Regions from separate parts of the Photobacterium sp. BZF1 genome, predicted to be linked through region 1. Evidence: predicted binding sites of a transcription regulator. Region 1 holds the regulator's gene; each other region holds the start of a gene.

Region 1 (8,240 bases):
CAATCCCGTCTTGACCGTCTAACCCTTCGCCGCGCGATCCACAACCGCCAGGCTTGGATTGACTGGGCAGAGGAAGTATTGGCCGAGCTCAAGGATATGGATTCGGCAGGTAGCCCAGTTGCCCTGTAAGCCGTAACCAAAGAACATAAAAAAAGCCGCTTAAAGCGGCTTTTCTTTTATCTGTGTGATTATGCTTTGGCACGAACCCCTAGCGTGTGGCAGATAGCATAGGTCAGCTCGGCACGGTTTAGGGTATAGAAGTGGAAGTCCTTCACCCCTTCCCGGCTCAGCACCCTTACCATGTCGATGGCATTACTGGCACCCACCATCTGGCGGCTCAGCAAATCATCGTCCAGTCCTTCATACTGCTTTTCAAGCCAGCCTGGAATTTTAACATTGTTGGCATTGGCAAATCGTTTGGCCTGCTTCATGTTGGAGACAGGCAGGATCCCCGGCACGATTTCCACATCAATACCCGCCGCCACACAGCGGTCACGGAAGCGTAGGTAGCTTTCCACATCAAAGAAAAACTGGGTGATAGCACGGCTGGCACCGGCATCGACCTTGCGCTTGAGGTTGATGAGATCAGCCTGCGCACTCTTGGCCTCCGGGTGGACTTCAGGATAGGCCGCAACCGAGATGTCGAAATCAGCTTCCGAGCGCAGCAGTTCAACCAAGTCCGCCGCATACATATCTGGTTTGACACCTTGCTCAGGGAGGTCGCCACGCAGGGCAACGATATCACGGATGCCGTTGTTCCAGTAATCACGGGCAATGCTTCGCAATTCGTCACGGGTCGCATCGATGCAGGTCAAGTGTGGCGCAGCCACCAAACCGGTTTGATCCTTGATGTCCTTGATGATCGAGTGGGTACGGTCACGCTCACCCGAATTGGCACCGTAGGTCACTGAGACAAATTTAGGCTGCAGCGTTTTCAGGCGGTGAATGGAATTCCACAGCGTCTGCTCCATCTGCTCACTGCTTGGTGGAAAGAACTCAAAAGACACATTGATGTTACCGTCAATGTCTGCAATGTTCTGGTTCAGTGAATCCAAGTGGCTTGCGTATGAATACCCCATAATCCATTCCTTACTCTTGTTGGCGCTCGGCCGCTCCCTAAACTGATGACATCTGAAATAACCGTTTAGACGTCTATATGTCTACAGAATGTCTTGTAACCAATTTAATGTCAACATGATGATCATGAATATTTTTCAACTTCAAATTGCATGATCTTCAACATTGGCAGGCCATAAAAAAGCCCGCTGATAGCGGGCTTTATGGTATTTCGGTATTTTTTTGGCAACTTGAACTGGGTGGTTTTGCATAACTAGTGAATTACACCAATTACCAGCATCACCATTAGCCAATTTCACTTGCATTCATCGCCCGTAGTCCTCGGCAAAGGCTTACAGCATTGCCGCTAGACGGTTAATATCTGAGAGCAGCGCACCAGCCGTCACATCACGGCCTGCACCCGGCCCGCGGATCACCAATGGGTTGTCACGGTACCAGCGACTCTCGATGGCAAAGATGTTGTCACAAGGGAGTAAATTGGCCAGGGCATGCTCACGAGACAACGCCTCGATACCAACAACGGCCTTGCCATGGCGATCCAAGCGGGCTACATAGCGCAGTACCTTCTCTTCTTTCTGCGCTTTTCGCAGGCGCTCATGCAATAACTCATCAAGCTCGACAGATTGCTCGAAGAAATCATCGACCCCAAGTGATGCCAATGCGTCTGGTACCAGTGTTTCCACCTTGACCTGCTCAGGCTCCAATGACAAGCCTGACTCACGGGCTAGGATCACCAGCTTGCGCATCACATCACTGCCATCCAGATCATGGCGCGGATCCGGCTCGGTCAACCCCTGTTGCCAGGCCAGCTCAACCAGCTGGGAGAATGGCACTGAGCCATCATATTGCTGGAACAGCCAAGACAGGGTGCCGGAGAAGATCCCCGACAAAGCGATGATTTCATCCCCGCTTTCACGTAAGTCACGTACCGTGTGGTTAACAGGCAAGCCTGCCCCCACCGTTGCATTGTAGAGCCAGAAGCGGCTGCTCTTGGCAAAGGCATCAATCACCTGGTGATAAGCTTCTCCCGAAGCCGAACCCGCCACCTTATTAGCAGAGATCAGGTGCAAACCAGACTCCGCCACTTGTGGGTAACGCGCTGCCAACTCACTGCTGGCCGTCACATCAAGCACGATGACATCGTCATAGGTATTGTGTGCCAGCACCGACAACCATTGATCACCGCTATATTCTACTGACTCATCGTCAAAGGCATGTTGGGCACGGCTAACATCAATACCGTCAAAATCAATCCAATGACGGCGGCTATCGACGACACCAATCAGGGTAAAGCTCATACCGTGGCGCTTTTCCAATGTGGCTTTCTCGGTTTCGAATAGCTCCAGCCACCGGCTACCGATATTGCCCTTGCCACAAAGCACCAGACCAATCCGCTTCTGGGCTTGGAACAAGTTCTGGTGAATCCCCTGGATCAAGCTATCGGTATCGGCCTTTCGCAATACCGCGACCAAACTCAACCCCGATTCAGACTCAGCTATAAACTCTAGCGCCTGCCCCTTAAGTTGCTGGTAGAAGCCATAGCAATGCACCGCATTATTCACCACGCCGGCCCCTACCGCAGCGACCAGAGAGAAACCCTCGCGCAAACGCAGTTCGGCGGCAATGCCGCTATCCTGAAGCTGGGCCAGAACGCTGTTAACGACCTCGGCAGTATAGGCCAGTTGCACCCGGCCTTTATCAGGCTCAAAGCTGCTGGCAAGCGGCTGTAGTTGGGTCCGCTGCAGGAAGCGCTCGATATCTGTAGCAATAGGGGCAAAATCATGGGCGCGGGTCACCGATAGTTCGATCAGGCACACCTCATCAAGTGACGTGATGATCTTGGCCCCGCGTCCTGACGCAAGTACCCGTTCCACCCGGGTCGAGCCTTGCTCCGGTTGGTGGCTGCAACGCAATGTCAGGTCAATCGCACTTTGTGCAACGGGCTGTAAGGTACGGCTATGCAAAACAGGCGCAGCCAAGCGGGCCAGTTCACTGGCCTCATCCAAGCGTAGCAAAGGCAGTAGGCAAGCATCTGCAACCTTACGCGGGTCAGCACTGTAAACCCCAGCCACATCACTCCAGATTGTCACCCTATCAACATCAGCCAGGGCGCCAATCACGGTTGCCGAATAATCCGAACCGTTACGGCCGAGTAGTACAGTCTCGCCCGCGCCATTTTGTGCCATGAAGCCGGTGATCACGACACGCTGTTGACTGTACTGAGCGAGCTGCTCCTTGAGCAGCGGCCAAGATAGCGCACGGTCAACTTCCGGCTGTGCGGCCCGCTCGGCCCGAAGGAACCGGCGAGAATCAAGGTTGGCTGCAGGTAGTTGTTGTTTAGTTAGCAAAGCGGCCAACAAACGGGCTGACCACTGCTCACCGTGACCAAGCACCTTGGCTTGTTCAGCCTCTGACTGTGGCTTTTCGGCCATACCCGACAGAACACCTAACTCAAGGTGCAACTGGGTCAACAGTTCATCCGCTACCTCACCGTCAAGCAGCGACTCAATCAGCCCCTGCTGAAAACTACGCAGAGACTGCAAAGCCTCATGGGCCTGACGGCCATCCTTGTCCAGTAGTTCAAGCCATTCGATCAGGCAGTTAGTGGTTTTACCTGCCGCCGATACAACGACCAAATCATTTTCGCTGGAATACTCACGCAAGATCTCGGCCACCCTTAGGTAGCACTCTGGATCAGCTAAGCTGCTGCCGCCAAACTTGTGCAATTGACGCGTAACAGGATGACTCATTTACGCTACCTCCGCCGCTTTGTTGAAAGCCTGCTCCAGATCGGCAATCAAATCTTCCGGATCCTCAAGGCCAACCGATAGCCTCAGCAGGGACGGTTTCAGTCCAGCCTCGGCTTGGGCTTCATCCGACATAGCACGGTGGGTCATACTTGCCGGGTGACAAATCAAGCTTTCCGTGCCACCGAGTGATTCCGCCAATGAGAAACAGTTTAGCGTTTTAACAAATACTTCAAGCTGCGCCATACTACCGGCAATCTCAAAGCTCAGCATTGCACCGAAGCCCTTTTGCTGCTTGAGTGCTATCGCATGGCCAGGGTGCTCTGGTTGGCTTGGATGGTAAATATTCCCTACCAACGGTTGCTGCTGTAGGTAAGCCAGGATCTGACGGCTGTTTTCTTCATGCATTCTCATCCTTGGTGCCAAGGTACGCAGGCCACGCAAGGTCATATAAGCATCAAACGGCGCACCGGTGGCACCAATACAATTTGCCCACCAGGCGATCTCCTCGGCATGCTCCGCCTGCTTGGAAATCAATACCCCACCGACGACATCTGAATGACCATTGATGTATTTCGTCGTGGAATGGACAACAAAATCGGCACCAAGGGCAATCGGCTGCTGGAGGATCGGAGACAGGAAAGTATTATCAACCGCCACCAGCGCACCCACTTGCTTGGCCGCCGCACAAATCTCGGTAACATCGACAATACGTAGCAATGGGTTTGACGGGGTTTCGACCCAAATCAGCTTAGGCTTTAGGGCCAGTGCTTCGGCGACAGCTTCTGGATCCGTCTGATCAATGAAACGTACTTTGAAATCACCCTTGGCCGCACGGGTATTAAACAGGCGGTAAGTGCCGCCGTAGCAGTCATGAGGGGCAATAATCAAGTCGTCCGGGCCAATTAACGCTGAAGCCAATAGGTTGATTGCCGCAGTCCCGCAGTTGGTCACCACAGCACCCGCTCCCCCTTCCAGCTCTGCCAACGCATCAGCCAGTGTGTTACGGGTCGGGTTACCTGAGCGGGAATAATCAAATTCTGGTACCTCACCTAATTGCGGAAAGCTGTAGGTCGAGGTTAAATAGAGAGGGGGTACCACAGCGTTGTACTGGGTATCAGATTCGATGCCGGTGCGAACAGCGACGGTAGCTAGCTTCTTGTCACTCATGTTTACTTTCCTTGTCAGGGTGGCCCTGGCGAATAACTTTTATGCAACAACATAACGATAAACACCGAAGACGTCAACACTTCTAGACGTCTATATGTCTTTGCTTATGGCGGTAAATCCCGCTAAAATTCAGGCATACTATATTTCATCACTTTTATATCGCTGAGAAGGTAAAAAATGGCAGAGTGGAATGGCGAATACATTAGCCCTTACGCGGAACACGGTAAGAAAAACGAACAAGTAAAAAAAATTACAGTTTCGATTCCATTGAAGGTTCTAAAAATCCTGACCGATGAGCGTACCCGCCGTCAGGTCAACAACTTACGCCATGCTACCAACAGTGAGTTGCTGTGCGAAGCCTTCCTGCACGCCTACACTGGCCAACCGCTTCCAACCGATGATGACATCCGTAAAGACCGCCCAGACGATCTTCCAGCAGAAGCGAAAGCGCTGATGGAAGAGATGGGGATCACCTACGAAGACATCAACGAATAATCGCCGGCGACTGGGTCACCATGATGTCAGCGTAATATGACAATAAAAAAACCAGCCTTGTGGCTGGTTTTTCTTTGCTTGGCTTAATACGAAACTTATTTTGCTTCCATGTAACCAATCGGCATCTCAATTTGGGCAACGCCAGAATCTACAGCAGCCTGGGCAACGGCCTTAGCAACGCGTGGAAGCAGGCGTGGGTCCATTGGCTTAGGAATGATGTATTCCGGGCCAAATTCAAGCTTGTCTGCACCAGCGGCAGCAACCACTTCGGCCGGTACCGGCTCTTTGGCCAGCGCACGGATAGCATCAACCGCCGCCAGTTTCATTTCATCATTGATTTCACTCGCACGCACATCGAGGGCACCACGGAAAATGAATGGGAAACAGATAACATTGTTGACCTGGTTCGGGTAATCCGAGCGGCCGGTACCCATAATCAAATCATCACGTACCGCATGGGCTAGCTCTGGCTTGATTTCAGGATCAGGGTTAGAACACGCAAAGACCACAGGCTTGTCAGCCATCAGTTTCAGCGCTTCAGGTGCAAGCAGATCAGGGCCAGAGACACCAACAAAGATATCCGCACCTTCAATCACATCTTCCAGGGTACGTTTGTCGGTGTTATTGGCAAACAGCTGCTTGTACTCGTTGATATCGTCACGGCGGGTATGGATCACACCCTTACGGTCCAACATGTAAATCTTCTCGCGCTGGGCACCACACTTGATAAGCAGTTCCATACAAGCCACAGCCGCTGCACCCGCGCCCAAGCAGACAATCACCGCTTCGTTGATGTTCTTGCCCTGAAGCTCCAGGGCATTGAGCATACCCGCAGCCGTCACAATCGCCGTACCGTGCTGGTCATCATGGAATACTGGAACGTGGCAGCGCTCAATCAGGCGTTTTTCGATTTCGAAACAGTCAGGGGCTTTGATATCTTCGAGGTTAATACCACCGAACGTATCAGCAATATTGGCAACCGTATCGACAAACTCGTCAATAGTACGGTGCTTCACTTCGATATCAATAGAGTCCAGGCCAGCAAAACGTTTGAACAGCAGCGCCTTACCTTCCATTACCGGCTTAGAAGCCAGCGGGCCAAGGTTACCCAAGCCAAGGATAGCTGTACCGTTGGTAATCACGGCAACCATGTTGCCCTTACCGGTGTACTTGTAGACATTTTCTGAGTTCTGAGCGATTTCACGTACTGGCTCAGCCACACCTGGGCTGTAAGCAAGGGCGAGATCTTCTACGGTATTAGCTGGCTTGGTGAGCTCGACAGCAATTTTTCCCGGTACTGGGTATGCGTGGTAATGAAGGGCCTGTTGGCGAAAATCTTCAGACATAGTGTTCGAAATCCTGGCTGGAGGTGACTTTATTTTGGAATTTGGACATAGATCATATTCTATGGCAGCACAAAATCCTAGCACCGAACATCTGGTCGATCCAATGATTCCCGGACCGAATGTTCAACATCAATGGGGAATATTGCGGTTCAAGTATTCACTTTAAGAGGGAATCGCCAATTTACCTGAAATAGGGATACAGATAGGGAATGGAGCAAACGAAATGATGGAATAAAAGAAGGGTTCGGACAGGGATAAAAAAAGGGATGCTTGCGCATCCCTTTTTTCGAAATTCATCTGGCAAATTACTTGCTAGAAAGCGCACCGAAACGCTTGTTGAATTTGTCGATACGACCACCAGAGCTAACCTGACGCTGCTTACCAGTGTAGAATGGGTGACACTTGTCGCATACATCAAGGTTGATGTCTTTACCCATAGTAGAGTTAAATACGAAAGTGTTGCCGCAAGAACAACGAGCGTTTACTGCAGTGTACTCTGGGTGAATACCTTGTTTCATGGGATAACCTCAAAAGTAAGGCCGTGTCGCTCTCCCGATCCTAAGCCGGGCACCACACGTCGTTAATATCAAAAACGTAACGGCAAGACCGCCAATACGTCAAATTCAGGCGGCGTATAGTAATCAATCATTCTGCCCAGATCAACCAATATGCGCCTTTTTTCGCCGCTTTGCCGCCCGAGGCTGGGCAAGGTACACTTCTCTATCTTAGTACATGCGGATTTAGCGGTTAGATATGACGCCCAACATCGCCCGAGTGGCCCTTCCTGTCCCCCTGGACAAGCAATTTGATTACTTGGTCAAAGCTGACCAGCAGCCAGTGATCGGTGGCAGAGTCAAAGTACCTTTTGGGCGACAGCAACTGGTTGGGATAGTCATGGCTCTGACCGATAGCTCCGACTTTCCCCTCAACCAGCTCAAACCTATCCACCAAGTATTGGATGCTGTACCTTTGTGGGGGCCAAGCCTATTCAAGTTGCTAACCTGGGCAAGCCAATATTATCAATACCCCCTGGGTGACAGCCTTGCCAATGCGATGCCTGCCCTATTGCGAAAAGGGCGGGAGGCTGCGCCTTCTGCACTGAAAATGTGGCAACTGACCGAAGCAGGCCACAATCAGCCTTTGACCGCCCTCAAGCGAGCTCCGCGTCAGGTTCAGGTGCTGACCATGCTACGCCAGGGGACGCTGAGCCATGAGGCCTTGTTGGCCGAAGAAGTCAGCAGCGCAACACTGAAAACACTGGCAGACAAAGGCTGGATTGAAACACTTGAACAAGCGCCGACTAACCGCAGTTGGAAGGCTGGGTTTGCCATAAATGAAGAAAAGCCCCGCCTGAATGAAGAGCAGGCGCTGGCAATTGCCAGTGTCAACGCCAACCCTGAATTTG
Region 2 (8,240 bases), on a different contig from region 1:
TGCTAATTCAGCTGTCGCATACGAGCTCCAAGGCCGCAATGACAACAGTGAAGTATCACCACAAAAAGTCGAGTACCAACCATCCAATTATGTCCCTAACAGTAAAGAGCTACAGGGCCAAAATGAGCGCACTCATTTCCCTAAGCTAAAAACTAAATATACTAAATCGGACTACAAACCTAGCTTCGACGACATTAAAGGTCGCTCGTAATACTGCAAAGCCCCTGAGGTTTTCAGGGGCTTACTCAATGCTTATCTCTAACTTAAATACCCAACACTACACTGCCTTCGGTTGATACTGTTGCCGCAGCACTTTCGCGGCTTCAACCAGATTAGTGAGCGCAGCCTCAGTTTCATTCCAGTTCCTTGTTTTCAAACCGCAATCAGGGTTAATCCACAAACGTTCAGCTGGAATTTGAGCTTCTGCCTTCTCAATCAAATCAACGATCTGTTCAACCGTTGGAATATTCGGCGAATGGATATCATACACGCCTGGACCAATTTCATTGGGGTATTCAAACTCTTCGAAAGCATGCAGCAATTCCATGTCAGAACGTGAGGTTTCAATCGTGATCACATCTGCATCCAAAGCCGCGACTGACTCAATCATGTCGTTAAACTCGCTATAGCACATATGGGTATGGATCTGTGTTTGCGGCTCCGCGCTCGCGGCTGAAATCTTGAACGCTTTAACGGCCCAGTCTAGGTAATCCTGCCACTGGGTAGCCTTCAGAGGCATACCCTCACGAATCGCAGGCTCATCAATCTGAATGATCTTAATCCCTGATTCTTGCAGATCTGCCACTTCATCCCTCAAAGCCAGTGCAATCTGGTTAGCAATTGCTTCCCGGCTAAGATCTTCCCGTGGGAATGTCCACCCTAAGATGGTCACAGGGCCAGTCAGCATGCCTTTAACAGGCTTATCCGTTAATGATTGGGCATATTGCGCCCAAGAAACGGTCAATGGCTCTGATCGATAAATATCAGACACAATCACTGCTGGCTTGACGCAACGTGAGCCATAACTCTGTACCCAACCAAAGCGGGTGGCGGCAAACCCTTCGAGCAGCTCGGCAAAGTACTCCACCATATCATTACGCTCGGCCTCACCGTGGACCAACACATCTAGGTCGAGCTTGATCTGACGCTCAATCGCATCACCAATGTGCCCCTGCATGGCAGTGACATAATCTTGCTCACTCAGTCTTCCGGCTTTGAAGTCCCGACGCTGAGTACGAATTTCATCAGTTTGTGGGAAAGACCCAATGGTTGTTGTCGGCAATAGAGGCAGCCCTAGTGATTGGCGCTGAACGCGAGCACGCTCCTGGTAAGGCAACGTTCTTTGAGCCAAACCGTCAGTGATAGCTTCACTACGCTTACGCACTTGTTCATTGTTGACCAATGTATTGCTAGCTCGGGCTTTGATCGGGGCACTGTACCGGGCACATTCATCAAGGGCAATATCGTTGCCATCAATGGCTTGAGCTAGAAGGGTCAACTCACGACACTTTTGCTTAGCAAACGCTAACCACTGCCGTACCTCCGGGTCAATTTCGGTTTCCAAATCGAGATCCATTGGACTGTGCAACAACGAGCATGAAGAGGCTAACCATAAGCGCTCACCAAGTTGTGCTTTAACTGGCTTTAGCCTTTCAATCAAAGCCGCGAGATCTGCCCGCCATACATTACGGCCATTGACTACTCCGGCAGAGAGAACCCAATGTTCAGGCAAGCGTTTTACGACTTCATCCAATTGTTCTGGTGCTGCAGAGATATCCACATGAAGACCATCCACTTTAAGCCCTACTATCGCGTCCAGATGATGAGTAATGTTATCAAAATACGTCGTCAGCAAGAGCTTGGGGGCGCCATGAAGCACCTGATAGGCAATTTTGAATGAATCGGCCCACTCTTTGGGGAGTTCCAATACCAATACCGGTTCATCAATCTGCACCCAATCGACACCGAGCTTTGCCAGTTTGGTTAAGATTTGCTGATAAGTAGCCAGTAACCTTGGCAAGAGCGAGAGCCTATCAAAGCCTTGCTCTTTTTCTTTGCCCAACCATAGATAAGAGACAGGCCCCAGCAAAACCGGTTTTACTGCATGCCCTGCTTGTTTCGCTTCAGCGATTTCTTCGAACAACTGCGGCCAACTAACAGTAAATTCATCGTCTGTGCTGAACTCGGGGACGATATAGTGATAGTTAGTATTGAACCACTTAGTCATATCCGATGCTGCACAAGCGCAACCTGTTGGTGCTTTGCCCCTCGCAACCCGAAAAAGCGTATCAAGATCCGGAAAGCCACTACGGTGGCGCTTGGGCAGATGGCCCAGCAGCATACTGGTACCCAAAACATGGTCGTACCACGCAAAATCACCTACCGTGACGACATCAAGCCCAGCACCGGTTTGTTCCCCCCAATGACGGTGTCGAAGCAGACTACCGACTTCCTTAAGTTCAGCCTGTGAAATCTCACCCCGCCAGTACTTTTCCTGGGCAATTTTTAGTTCGCGCTGGCTACCAATTCGCGGGTATCCCAGAATGTGTGTCGTTGTTTTTACAGTCATTATTAATCCGTCCATGCACGTTTGCTGTTGTTGGATTTACAATGACTCACGCTCTGGCTATGAGCAATTTCTTATGATTAATGTTTATCTTGAATAAAATTCATATGAACAAGCTTGTTTATTTCGCTATAAAAGATCATTTAGCCGTCTAGATGTTTACACATCCGTTATTTCCCGTTACATTAAAAAGCGTTATAGGGACAGCAGTAAGCGGAAAGCATGAGGAAGCGATTTGATTGAAATTAAGCACTTAAAAACACTCACAGTGTTAAGAGACACCGGATCGTTAACCGCGACAGCCAACACACTATGCCTGACCCAGTCAGCATTGTCCCACCAGCTAAAAGATTTGGAACAACGACTGGGTAGCCAACTTTTCTTGCGCAAAACACGCCCAGTGAAGTTTACCGCTGAGGGCGAGATCCTTTTACGGCTTGCCGATGACCTCTTCCCACGACTCGCTCAGGCTGAGCATGAACTCGCTAGCTTGAAAGAAGATACTAATGGCCGCCTGCATATGGCGATCGAGTGCCACTCTTGCTTCCAGTGGTTGATGCCTGCGCTGAAGGAGTACCAAACACACTGGCCAAATGTCACCCTGGATTTTTCATCCGGCTTTGGTTTTGAGCCACTGCCAGCACTAAGCGCCGGCGAGCTTGATCTTGTTATTACTTCGGATATTCAAACCCGAAGTGAAATTCACTTCGAGCCGCTGTTTGATTTTGAAATGCGCCTCATTGTTTCGCCGCAATCTCCCCTCGCATCAAAAAGTGTTATTTCACCAGAAGATCTCGCGCAAGAAACCATGCTGAGCTACCCAGTTCAGCGCAGCCGACTTGATGTCGTGAAGCACTTCATGCAACCCGCAGGTGTAGAACCCGCTAACTGGAAGCAAGCGGATAACACCCTCATGCTAATACAGATGGTCTCGGCTGGACTCGGCGTCGCAGCATTACCGAACTGGGCAGTTTATGACTTTGCGCGCCAAGGGCTGATTATTAGCAAGCCTTTGGGTGATGGCCTGTGGCGACGATTATTCGCTGCGATCAGGGCGCAGGAGCGTGAACGGCATTATCTATCTGCCTTTTTCGCAACGGCAAAACAGCAGTGCCAAACACATCTGGAAGGTATCAAGGCTGCATGATCACGGAAAGGTTCCTTCACCAGTGCAGCCTGAAATAGAGAGTGGTTTTATTTGAATTGGTTATTGATAGGATCGTAATGGTAGCCCAAGTCTTCCATTTTTTGGTTTAACTCGTTGAAGTCTAGCTCATAGCGGCTGACCAACTCTTCGACCGTCGAACACTCAAGGCGTAATCGCTCATTGACGATACCGAGAACGATGTTGCCATCCATGTTCAAAAGATTGTTAATCTCCATAATGCCTGCCCCTCGGTAAGTATTCACTCATGAGTAAGCATAGACAGAACGAGGCGGAAAGAGAAAGGACCGCCTCACATTTCACCAATCTCACCAAGGCTAAATAGCCAGAAAATTATAGTAATGCGATCTGCATATTAACTGAAAGCACTAAGATGCCAGCCGCAGCCACCAGTTGCCAACGGTTAACCGTTTTTCCCGTTAACAAGTGCATTGACCAGACAAGCAAGCCTGCAACAAGCAACACCAAAGACGCAACCACATTGGTCGTCAGTGATGCCAGTTGGCCCTCATCGAGCAGAGAAGATAACCACAACAAGCAAAGGACGCTCACCATAGCACTGATAAAGCCAGCGAATGGCAACAAGCGGTGGAAGGCTTGCAAACGGGTTCTAGCCTGAGTTAATAGAATATGGGCAACCAGTGAACCGAACAGTGCAATGCTGACCAAACTCAATACGGCCACCGGTAGTGTTAATGTCGGTAGCAACGAAAACCAAACAAGAAATGCCAATACATTCGCTGCATAGAAAACGTTAAGCGGCCCAGCATCACGGGTCTTGCCCGTTTTTACTTTCAAGGTGAAATAACCCAAAGCAGCCAATGGTAAGAATGCATAAGGCTGAACCATTGCGACGACTAGCCAACCCAAAAGGAGAACAGGTAAGGTCTTATGTACCCTCCCTCGCTGACCCGGACAAATTTCTCCTTTGGTCAAAACCAAAGTCAGAATCAACTGGGCACCCAACAAGGCAGGGATCAGAAAAATTAAAGCAGCATTCATGGGATTATCTTGATGTAGCGAAACAAAGTGTGTGGATGATAACAATTACCCTGTTCTATACCAACAAGGAAAACACACTATGCATCTTGTTGTGTGGTGATTTCACTTCCTTTAATGCTAATCAAACTAGGCACTAGTGGCTTAATTTTTGGATCAATATCACTGAATAACCAATGCCGCTGTGGAATAATAGCACTTTACAACCACTAAAGATCAGTAGCAGTTTGGATCTATGACTAACAGGAAGTAGCAAGGGCCAACGCTATGAAGTCATCACTGCACCACACGTTCAACTCTCTCAAGCTGTATATTCCCGATCTTTGGAGTGCGCGAGCCCATTCCACTAGCTTCAAGAATACCCGTAGTGGTTACCTGCGCAGCAGAATTACCATGTTGTCCTCGGTTTGGGGAGTGTTAGTGATTCTGTGGCTGCCTTTTGATTTGCTGTTTCTCGCACAGCCAACTCACCTTCATATAGCCGGCTCTCGTTTGCTGTTAGGCAGTTTTCTCCTATCTATTGCGTGGATGAACCACCAACATACAACGTTGAAACGGGCGCAGTGGTATATGGGTCTGATGGTGGCCAGCATTAACTTGTTCTACCTCTACACGGCTTGGGCTTTAGATTTCCCAACGGTCTACAGCGGCTTCGTTTACGGCTATACCCTGCTGCCTATCATACACGTTGCTATCCTGACTATCTTGCCGGTTACCTTGAAAGAAAGCCTGTGCATGCTTGCCTTCACGGCGATAACCCAACTTCTGGTTGACTATCTCTCAGGCCATTTATTCAGCCCCGAGAACATTGCCAGTTACTGGCTACAGAATGTCTTGGCCCTAATGGTTGTTTGGTCGCAACTTTCTAAGTTACACATGCTAATGCGACTATACCGGCAAGCCACCCTCGATCCACTGACTGGTATTTATAACCGCCGTATGCTGTTGCAATTAGCGGACAAGCAACTTGCCAATTGCATACAGAAGCAACAGCCTTTTTCCGTTATGCTTTTTGATATCGACCGGTTTAAGCGGATCAATGATACTTGGGGCCATGGTGTCGGCGATAAAGTTTTGAAAGAATTTGCCAACTTCATGCAACAACATATTCGCAAAACAGATTTGTTCGGTCGATTTGGCGGTGAGGAGTTTATTCTCTTTTTGCCCAAGTGCGCCTCTTATGACGCTGAAAGGATTGCCGATCGTATGCTAACGCGTATCCGCGAGTTGGAAGTCGATACCGGAATAGATTGCACTTCTATTAGCTTTACCACCAGTATTGGTATTTCCAGTAATGGTGAAAATGATTCCCTCTCCTCTTTAATAGAGCGGGCTGACAGGGCCCTTTACGACTGCAAGGATGCTGGTCGTGACTGCAGTCGCTTCCATCCTATCGATTACACACCTATTTTGAGCGAAAGGCGTAAAGCCATCGCTTAACCCACATCCTCGTATTTGGCTTGAACACTTTCGTTTTATCACGCCGCCTGCGAAATTCCCACTGCTCAGCCTTTCGAATGGCTGCAACCTGCAAAAATTGTTTCTTTTTCAGCCAAACAATCACATTTACGCGCGATCGAATGCTCGAACGCTCATATTTGTGTGACCGATCAAATATTACCCTTACAAAAAGTGGCATATTACTCAGCATAGAATAGAAGGAATTATCCATTTCCTGATCCACGAACCAAAACAATAAGCGAAAACGAACATGAATAGTTGGTTTGAAACAGATGTTGTGATTATTGGCGGCGGCGCAACCGGTACAGGTATTATGCGCGACTGTGCCTTACGCGGAATCTCCTGCATTCTGGTTGAAAAAGATGATCTCGCATCGGGGACAACGGGAAGAAACCATGGCCTGCTCCACTCCGGCGCCCGATACGCCGTCACTGATCAGGAATCGGCCAAAGAGTGTATTCAGGAAAACCGTATCCTGAAAAACATCGCTCGCCACTGTGTTGAAGATACTCAGGGGCTATTTATTTCCCTACCTGACGATGATCTCGATTTTCAAAAGACCTTTATTTCATCTTGTCAGGCAGCAGATATCGATGTTGAGCAACTCTCTCCAAAAGATGCGCTACGCCTTGAGCCAAATTGTAATCCATCATTAATCGGCGCGGTAAAAGTACCTGACGGCACGCTAGATCCTTTCCGCTTATCAGCTTCTAATGTACTAGATGCCGTCGAACATGGCGCCCGCTTATTCAACCATACTCATGTCACTGGCCTCATCAGAGAAGGGGCCAGCGTTCGTGGTGTTTACTGCCTGGACATGAAGACCGGACAATCTTTTGAAATCCGCGCCAAGCAAGTCATTAACGCTGCAGGGATATGGGGGCAGCAAATCTGTGAATATGGCGATCTTCCTATCAAGATGTTCCCAGCCAAAGGATCACTGCTGATCCTTGACTACCGTATCAATAACTTGGTGATCAACCGCTGCCGCAAGCCGTCAGATGCAGACATTCTTGTACCCGGCGATACCATTTCGCTTATCGGTACCACTTCCGAACGGATCGATTACGACAAGATCGATGATCTGCATGTAACCAGTAAGGAAATCGACATCCTGCTTGAGGAAGGAACCAAACTTGCCCCTATCATGGCCAATACCCGTGTATTGCGTGCTTATGCTGGCGTAAGGCCTTTGGTTGCCGTCGATGGCGATACCAGTGGCCGTAATATAAGTCGCGGAATCGTACTGCTTGATCACGCCGAGCGTGACGGTTTGGACGGCTTTGTCACTATCACCGGCGGCAAGTTGATGACCTACCGCATGATGGCGGAATGGACCACAGATTTGGTGGCGAAAAAACTGGGTAACACCGCTCCATGTATTACCCATGAGAAGCCTTTGCCGGGCTCCGAAAACGCTGAGCCCAAAAAACCGGCAACGGCAAGCCTAGCCAAACCTGTCTATCAATCGGCTATCTACCGCCACGGTGAACGTGCCGAGAAGTTTCTTAGCAATGACAAGAAAAGCCAGGCAGTGATCTGTGAATGTGAAATGGTGACTTGTGGTGAAGTGGAATATGCCATCAAAGATCTGGATGTTCATAACCTCGTAGATCTCCGCCGTCGAACCCGAATTGGGATGGGCCCTTGTCAGGGCGAACTTTGCTCCTACCGAGCCGCTGGTCTGTTCTCCGAATACGGAAAAGCATCGGGCAATAAGGCGAGCCATTTACTAGAAGAGTTTCTTGAAGAGCGCTGGAAAGGTATCAAACCGGTTTTCTGGGGCGATGCACTGCGTGAGGGCGAATTTACCTACTGGATTTACGAGGGGCTGTTTGGCGTTAGCGACCTACCGGAGCAGCAACTCCCTGTGGAAAAAGACAAAAACACCGCAACAACACCATCAACGCCTGCTGACGAGGTAACACAATGAAATTTGATAGCATCATCATCGGCGGCGGTGTCGCGGGCCTAAGTTGCGCTATCCGCTGCGCCGAAGCGGGCCTAAAGACTGCAGTTATCGCTGCCGGACAAAGTGCCCTGCACTTT
Region 3 (8,240 bases), on a different contig from region 1:
CAAACGCGGGTTTCACGCAGAATTGCGTGCTGGTATAGCTCAGTTGGTAGAGCGCACCCTTGGTAAGGGTGAGGTCCCCAGTTCAAATCTGGGTACTAGCACCACGATTTTGTTCAGCGACAATAGCACAGCGGTACCACCTGATCCCATGCCGAACTCAGAAGTGAAACGTTGTAGCGCCGATGGTAGTGTGGGGCCTCCCCATGTGAGAGTAGGTCATTGCTGAACACCTCTTCTAAACCCAGCCTAACGGCTGGGTTTTTTCATTTTAGCTATGTAAATAGCTCCCTCAATGTAATACCAACTCCTTTGATTAATCCTCCATTCCTATGAAGTAACATCACATCTTTCACTATTCATCTCTCTCTTTAACTGTAATGGAATAACTTGTTACCAACTCAATTGGTATATAAAGGTGCAGCCTTGTATATTCGGGCCTTTGTTACTCGAAATAACCATTTATTAGTCAGTTAGGGTATAGAAAATGAAAAAGCAGGCGCTCGCTGTGAGCATCGTTGCTATTTTGGCAGGATGCAGCTCATCTGATTCAACGCCAGTTGAAGACAGCCTAAATTTGCGTATTTTGCATATCAATGATCACCACTCCAAAGTTGATGCGAGCGAAAAGCAGAGCTTGAATCTGGGTGGCGTAGAAACGTATGTTGATGTCGGTGGTTTTCCACGTTTGGTGACCAAGTTTAACGAACGCGACAGTGGTAACGTGCTGAAACTACATGCGGGTGATGCAATTACCGGTACCATGTACTACAGCCTGTTCCGTGACGAACTGCCAGACGCGCTGATGATGAACCAAGTCTGTTTTGATACGTTCGCGCTGGGTAACCACGAGTTTGATGACGGCAATGAACAACTCGCCCACTTCATCAAAACCCTGACGACTAGCGAAGAGGCGGATGCCTGCGGTACCGATGTAGTCGCGGCAAATGTTCAAGTTGATCCATCAAACCCAATTGCTGGCCTATACACGCCGTATGAAGTTTACCAATTTGGTGAACACCAAGTTGGTGTGATCGGTATTGATATTGGAGATAAGACCAAAGACTCTTCTTCGCCATCTGAGGATACGGTATTCCTCGACGAAGTTGAAACGGCACAAAAATACATCGATAAACTCAAGTCAGAAGGTGTCAATCATATTGTATTGTTGACCCACTATACCTACGAAAATGATGTCGCAATGGCGTCACAACTTTCCGGCGTGGATGTTATTGTTGGCGGCGACAGCCACTCATTATTGGGTGATGCTGAAACGTTCGCTGCAATGGGGCAGCCTATTAGTGGTGACTACCCAACTATTTTGACCAATGCCGATGGTAATGATGTCTGTATTGTTCAGGCTTGGGATAATGCCAAAGCAATGGGTGAACTAAACATTCAGTTTAATAGTGAAGGTAACGTTGTGAGTTGTGACGGCCATGCTCACCTACCGCTTGGCGATAACTTCACTGCTGACTCTAAGGGGAAAGAAGCCCACAGTGAAGCTGAGCTGAAAGCGATTCGAGACTATGTTGCTGCTACAGCTGAAGTCAGCATTGTTGCGGAAGATGCAACTACTGTCGATAAATTGGCTTACTACAGCGCCCAAATTGAGGAGCGTAAGCAAGAGATCATCGGCAGCAGCGATGCTAACTTATGTAATGAACGAGTACCTGGTCAGGGTCATGCTTCGGGGTCCTTGTGTGGTGTTGAAAACGCCAATCGTGACTTCCTGAATGCGCATGGTAGTGTTATGGCCAATATTGTTACTGATGCCTTCGCACACCTTTCCCTACGCTCTGATATCGCACTTCAGAACTCCGGTGGTGTACGTACCAGCATTCCAGCTGGTCAGGTTAGCGTGAGTCATGCCTTTAATGTATTGCCTTTCACAAACTACCTAGTCAACCTCGATATGACAGGTCAAGAGATCGTTAACACCTTGGAAGATGCGCTTGATAATGTTGTAGCAAACAACTCTTCAGGTGCGTTCCCTGCAGCGACGAACCTACGTTTCGATGTTGATTTGAACAAGGCTAAAGGCTCTCGCGCGAGCAACGTTGAAGCTCGTCGTCGAGGTGAAAATAGCTGGCACCCAATTAAGCTTGATGAAACCTACGTCGTGGTAACCAACGATTTTGTTGCAGCAGGTGGTGACAGCTACTTGTCTATGGTTCCTGCATTTGAAGACGATAACCGTCGTGAAGATACGGGCTTGCTTTACACCGACTCATTGATCAACTACATCAAAGCGTTGCATGCCGAAGGCAAATCACTGCAGCAGCCGACAGTCGATGAGATGGCAGTTCAGAACTTTATCCCGTTAAAAAGTAACTAAATTGTCAACATCAGCTTGTTAGCTCATTGGGCAGGCAATTGAAGATGACCGTAAAGGAGGCTGAGGCCTCCTTTTTTATTGGTCGTTTTTGAGGGTGGAGACGTCAGTTCAGTTACGGACACAAGTTTGTAGGGATGATAAAGGCGGCTACTGTAACACTGTCTTCGAGGGGATATACCAGCCTTGCCTTGGGTTGCGCTTAGTTAGAGAATCAGGTAGGTTTAGATATCTGGACGTCTAAACATCTCTTGCCTATTATGGCTATATCAATAGGTTTAGACGGGAAACACGTTTAAGGAGAAGCACCCATGCCGATTAAGATCCCTGACAAATTACCTGCAACCGATATCCTACGAGGAGAGAATATCTTCGTGATGTCGGAAGCCCGTGCTTCGAGTCAGGAAATCCGTCCTCTGAAGGTGCTGCTGCTTAACCTGATGCCAAAGAAGATTGAAACGGAAACCCAGTTTCTGCGTCTGCTGTCCAATAGTCCGCTGCAGGTCGATGTTGAATTGCTCCGTATAGACAACCGGCCTACCAAGAATACGCCGACTGAGCATCTCGACACCTTCTATCGCCAGTTCGAAATGGTGAAAGACCGCAACTTCGATGGCTTGATAGTAACGGGTGCTCCGCTTGGCTTGGTGCAGTTTGAAGATGTGCTCTATTGGGAAGAAATCCAGACCATCATGAACTGGGCCAAACAGCATGTGACTTCAACGCTGTTTGTGTGCTGGGCAGCCCAGGCTGGCTTAAAACTGCTGTACGATCTGCCTAAGCGTACCCGCAAGGAGAAGTTATCAGGGGTCTATTGGCACCGTATTCATGATTGCCACAACCCGATCCTGCGTGGCTTTGATGATTCATTCTTGGCGCCACATTCCCGCTTTGCCGACTTCTCACCAGAGTATTTGGAAGAGCATACTGATCTAGATATTCTGGCGACGTCTGAGCAGGCCGGTGTGTACTTGGCTGCGACCAAAGACAAACGGAATGTGTTTGTAACCGGTCATCCGGAGTATGATGTTGATACCCTGCATAATGAGTATGTCAGGGATGTTGGGGAAGGAATGGAGCCAAATGTACCGGTGAACTACTACCCGGACAATAATCCAGATAACCCACCCATTGCCAGCTGGCGTAGCCATGGTCACCTGCTGTTTGCCAACTGGCTAAACTACTGTGTCTACCAGCAGACTCCTTATGACTTGGAGCATTTCTCGGAAGCCAACTTCACCACAGATGAATAGTTTGTTGCCGAATAACACAATACTTGCAGAGTAGGTGGCCATCCAGCTTTACGTATGCGGCCCATGCACTAGGATAAAATTTCAAAACCTACCCGCCAGGGACGGCGGGTTGGAGCGACATGGATGTCACTTTGCGCTTTTGAAATTTACATTCTGGTGCTTGGGACGTTCTTTCAACTGCAATAGAAATAGTTCCCAGCTAAAAAAAGACCTGCCGAAGCAGGTCTTTTTTATCGTAGCTATTTACTTGGGCTATTTTCGGCTTCCCACAATTTGGCTTTGTGGATCAGCGGGGTAATCGTCGACCCCTGAATCAATATAGAGAACACGACTACCGAGTAGGTCATCACCAGCATAATTTCCCGCACATCAATGTTCTTGTCAGGGATCACCATCACACCTGCCGGCACTGCCATCGCCATCGCAAGGGCCAGGCCACCGCGTAGGCCACCCCAGGTCAGGATTCTAACCGACATCGGGTTGTAGTCGCGGTAGCGGTTGAAACCGACGTAGGAGAATTTTACGCTGAGGTAACGGCTAAGCAGTACTAGCGGTACAGCGATGACCATCAAGACCCAGTCTTCCTGGTGGAAGCTGAACTGCAGCATGCTCATACCAATCAATAGGAACAGTACGCCATTGAGGAACTCATCGACCAGCTCCCAGAAGTGGTCGAGGTGTTCTTCACTTTCCTTCGAGAAGCCAATATAGCGGGTCCAGTTACCGATCATGATACCTGAAACTACCATAGCCAATGGTCCTGAAACGTGGATGACATCGGCAAATACGTAGCCGGCAGTCGGTATGCCCAGCGTGAGCAGTAGTTCCATTGAGTGGTCATTGGTCGAGCTGATCAGGTAATGGAAAATAAGGCCTAGGGCGAAACCGTAGGCGATACCGCCAATAGCCTCTTGCAGGAAGAGTTGGCCAACACCAAGAACGGTAGGGGCTTCGTTACCAAAAGCGATGGTAAATAGGGTAACGAAAATGACAAGGCCGAAGCCGTCATTGAATAAAGATTCGCCCTCAATTTGGGTAGAGATACGCTTTGGCGCATCGAGTTTTTTTACAATAGCGAGCACGGCAATCGGGTCAGTTGGCGAGATCAGCGAGCCAAAGATCAAACAATAGATCAAATCGAGCTGGATACCGAGTACCTGACAAATACCCCACAGGGAAAAGCCGATAAAGAAGGTTGAAAATAAAGTGGCGGCAAGCGCAAGTGTGGTGATTTCCCACTTTTGATCTTCTAGGTGGGGAAGTTTGATCCCCAAACCACCCGCAAACAGCAAGAAACCTAGAATCCCTTTGAGCAAGAAGTTCTCGAAGTTGATTTCGCCAAGCTGGCTTGCAGCAATGTCTTCTAGGTGGAACCAGCCGTTATGCCCGGCAACAATGATGCCCAGAGATAGCACCAACGCCCCAGCAGTAATGGCGATAGTGGTCTGCATTTTTCCTATTTTACTGTTTATAAAAGCGATCAGCATTGCTGCTGCCGCCAGGAAACAGAGGGTGCTGTAAACTGACATCCAGTGACCTCGATGGTAATTGAAAGTAAAGCTGAAAATTGTGTCAAAATATAAATCTATCGCTGCCCGATAGCTATCTTTAATTTCTTACAATGAGTTAAAAATTAATCAACGAAAAGCCCTTTAGACGTCTAGATTTCCATTTTTGCTATGGTAGGATGTGAACTAGCTGTAACATTAGATAAGGAAGTAAAGCGGTGTTGATGGGCAAGGATTTACTAAATAAGCGCTTGGCAGAGCAGATCCTGATCATTGATGGTGGCATGGGCACCATGATCCAGGGCTACAAGCTGGAAGAGCAAGATTACCGTGGTGAGCGTTTTGCCGATTGGCACATGGACCTCAAGGGCAACAACGATTTACTGGTACTGACCCAACCACATTTGATCAAGGATATTCATGCCTCATACCTTGAGGCTGGTGCGGATATCCTAGAGACCAATACCTTCAACGCGACCACCATCGCGATGGCCGATTATGAGATGGAAGCGTTGAGTGCCGAGATCAACCTCGAAGCAGCCAAGCTTGCCCGTCAAGTGGCCGACGAGTGGACGGCAAAGACACCGGACAAGCCGCGATTTGTGGCCGGTGTGCTGGGCCCGACCAACCGAACTTGTTCCATATCGCCGGATGTAAACGATCCTGGTTTCCGCAATGTTACCTTTGACCAGTTGGTCGAGGCGTATGCCGAATCGACCCGCGCATTGATCGAGGGTGGCTCAGACATCATCCTTATCGAGACGATTTTCGATACCCTCAATGCCAAGGCGTGTGCCTTTGCGGTCGATACTGTATTTGAAGAGTTGGGCTATTCGTTACCGGTGATGATTTCCGGTACGATCACCGATGCATCAGGCCGCACCCTGTCAGGCCAGACTACCGAGGCATTTTATAATGCCCTACGTCATGTTAACCCTATTTCATTTGGCCTGAACTGTGCTCTTGGTCCTGATGAGTTGCGCCAGTATGTCGAAGAGTTGTCGCGCATCTCTGAATGTGCCGTCTCTACCCACCCAAATGCCGGTCTACCCAATGCCTTTGGTGAATATGACTTGTCTCCGGAAGAGATGGCGAGCCATATCAAAGAGTGGGCGGAAAGCGGATTCCTAAACTTAGTCGGTGGCTGTTGTGGCACCACGCCAGAACATATTCGCCAGATGGCCGAAGCAGTGGCAGACATTGCGCCTCGGGCGTTGCCTGAGCTACCGGTTGCCTGCCGTTTGTCGGGTCTTGAGCCGCTGACCATTGAAAAAGATACCTTGTTCGTCAACGTAGGCGAGCGAACCAACGTGACCGGTTCGGCGCGCTTCAAACGCCTGATCAAAGAAGAATTGTATGACGAGGCGCTGGAAGTTGCCCGCCAGCAGGTAGAAAACGGTGCCCAGATCATCGACATCAACATGGATGAAGGGATGCTGGATGCCGAAGCGTGCATGGTGCGATTCCTCAACCTGTGTGCTTCCGAGCCAGAGATTTCCAAAGTGCCTATCATGGTCGACTCCTCGAAGTGGGAAGTCATCGAAGCTGGCCTGAAATGTATCCAGGGCAAGGGGATTGTTAACTCTATCTCGCTCAAGGAAGGCAAAGAGAAATTTGTTGAGCAGGCCAAGCTGATCCGCCGCTACGGTGCAGCCGTGATCGTGATGGCGTTCGATGAAGTGGGCCAGGCTGAAACCCGCCAGCGCAAGCTGGAGATCTGTACCAATGCCTACCGTATCTTGGTCGATGAAGTTGGCTTCCCGCCGGAAGATATCATTTTCGATCCGAATATCTTTGCGGTTGCGACCGGCATCGAAGAGCACAACAACTACGCGGTTGATTTCATCGAAGCGGTAGCCGACATCAAGCGCGATCTGCCCCATGCCATGATTTCTGGTGGCGTCTCTAACGTCTCGTTCTCTTTCCGCGGTAACAATTACGTCCGCGAAGCTATCCATGCCGTATTCCTGTACCACTGTTTCAAGAACGGTATGGATATGGGGATCGTCAATGCTGGTCAGCTTGAAGTGTACGACAACGTACCGGAGAAGTTGCGTGAAGCGGTAGAAGACGTAGTCCTGAACCGCCGTGATGACTCGACAGAGCGCCTGCTGGATATCGCTGCGGAATATGCCAATAAAGGCGTGGGCAAGGAAGACGATGCGTCAGCACTTGAGTGGCGTACCTGGTCGGTAGAAAAGCGCCTTGAGCATGCCTTGGTCAAGGGGATCACCGAGTTTATCGTTGAAGATACCGAAGAAGCTCGACTCAATGCCTCCAAGCCGCTTGAAGTGATCGAGGGGCCGTTGATGGATGGCATGAACGTGGTTGGTGACCTGTTCGGTGAAGGTAAGATGTTCCTGCCGCAGGTAGTGAAGTCTGCTCGGGTAATGAAACAAGCGGTTGCCCACTTGGAGCCTTATATTAACGCTGCGAAACAAGCGGGTGCGACAAACGGTAAGATCTTGCTGGCAACAGTAAAAGGCGATGTCCACGATATCGGCAAGAACATTGTGGGCGTTGTACTCCAATGTAATAACTACGAAATCATCGATCTTGGTGTGATGGTGCCGTGCGAGAAGATCCTTAAGGTCGCCAAGGAAGAGAATGTCGATATCATTGGCCTGTCTGGATTGATTACACCTTCCCTCGACGAGATGGTCCATGTGGCGAAAGAGATGGAGCGCCAAGGCTTCGACCTGCCGCTGTTGATCGGTGGTGCGACGACATCCAAGGCTCACACTGCAGTGAAGATCGAGCAGAACTACAGCCATCCGGTGGTGTATGTAAATAATGCCTCCCGTGCTGTTGGCGTGTGTACCTCGCTGCTGTCTGATGAATTGCGTCCTGCTTTTGTCGAAAAGCTTGATGCCGACTATGTCAGGGTACGTGACCAGCATAGCCGCAAGCGTCCAAAGACCAAGCCGGTTTCCCTGGATGTTGCACGGGCAAACAAGGTCGCGATTGATTGGAATAGTTACACCCCGCCGGCACCTCTGAAATCAGGTGTGCAGGTCTTCGATGACTTCGATGTTGCTACCCTGCGCCAGTATATCGACTGGACCCCGTTCTTTATGACCTGGTCGCTGATGGGTAAGTATCCAGCTATTCTTGACCATGAAGAAGTGGGTGAGGAAGCGCGTCGTT

What was found. The regulator MetJ, encoded in region 1, represses methionine synthesis genes. The targets are predictions, from matches to a motif close to TTAGACNTNTANANGTCTAA.
Region 2: the regulator MetJ is predicted to act here: its motif matches at 2,710-2,729, upstream of metE (5-methyltetrahydropteroyltriglutamate--homocysteine S-methyltransferase).
Region 3: the regulator MetJ is predicted to act here: its motif matches at 2,557-2,576, upstream of metA (homoserine O-succinyltransferase).

The regions. Positions count from the first base shown of each region.
Region 1 covers NZ_JACSOF010000014.1:9,663-17,902, forward strand. Annotated here, with positions in the region: gene BIZ37_RS04600 (PadR family transcriptional regulator) at 1-129, shown strand, start outside; gene metF (methylenetetrahydrofolate reductase) at 189-1,079, opposite strand; gene BIZ37_RS04610 (bifunctional aspartate kinase/homoserine dehydrogenase II) at 1,410-3,827, opposite strand; gene BIZ37_RS04615 (O-succinylhomoserine (thiol)-lyase) at 3,828-4,994, opposite strand; gene metJ (met regulon transcriptional regulator MetJ) at 5,172-5,489, shown strand; gene BIZ37_RS04625 (malic enzyme-like NAD(P)-binding protein) at 5,585-6,835, opposite strand; gene rpmE (50S ribosomal protein L31) at 7,141-7,353, opposite strand; gene priA (primosomal protein N') at 7,589-8,240, shown strand, end outside.
Region 2 covers NZ_JACSOF010000072.1:5,313-13,552, reverse strand. Annotated here, with positions in the region: gene BIZ37_RS16680 (hypothetical protein) at 1-211, shown strand, start outside; gene metE (5-methyltetrahydropteroyltriglutamate--homocysteine S-methyltransferase) at 278-2,569, opposite strand; gene metR (HTH-type transcriptional regulator MetR) at 2,802-3,713, shown strand; gene BIZ37_RS16665 (DUF4250 domain-containing protein) at 3,761-3,949, opposite strand; gene BIZ37_RS16660 (hypothetical protein) at 4,065-4,733, opposite strand; gene BIZ37_RS16655 (diguanylate cyclase) at 4,998-6,170, shown strand; gene glpA (anaerobic glycerol-3-phosphate dehydrogenase subunit A) at 6,442-8,124, shown strand; gene glpB (glycerol-3-phosphate dehydrogenase subunit GlpB) at 8,121-8,240, shown strand, end outside.
Region 3 covers NZ_JACSOF010000081.1:20,760-28,999, reverse strand. Annotated here, with positions in the region: tRNA gene BIZ37_RS17870 (tRNA-Thr) at 29-104, shown strand; rRNA gene rrf (5S ribosomal RNA) at 113-228, shown strand; gene BIZ37_RS17860 (bifunctional UDP-sugar hydrolase/5'-nucleotidase) at 485-2,335, shown strand; gene metA (homoserine O-succinyltransferase) at 2,644-3,585, shown strand; gene BIZ37_RS17850 (sodium:proton antiporter) at 3,825-5,114, opposite strand; gene metH (methionine synthase) at 5,318-8,240, shown strand, end outside.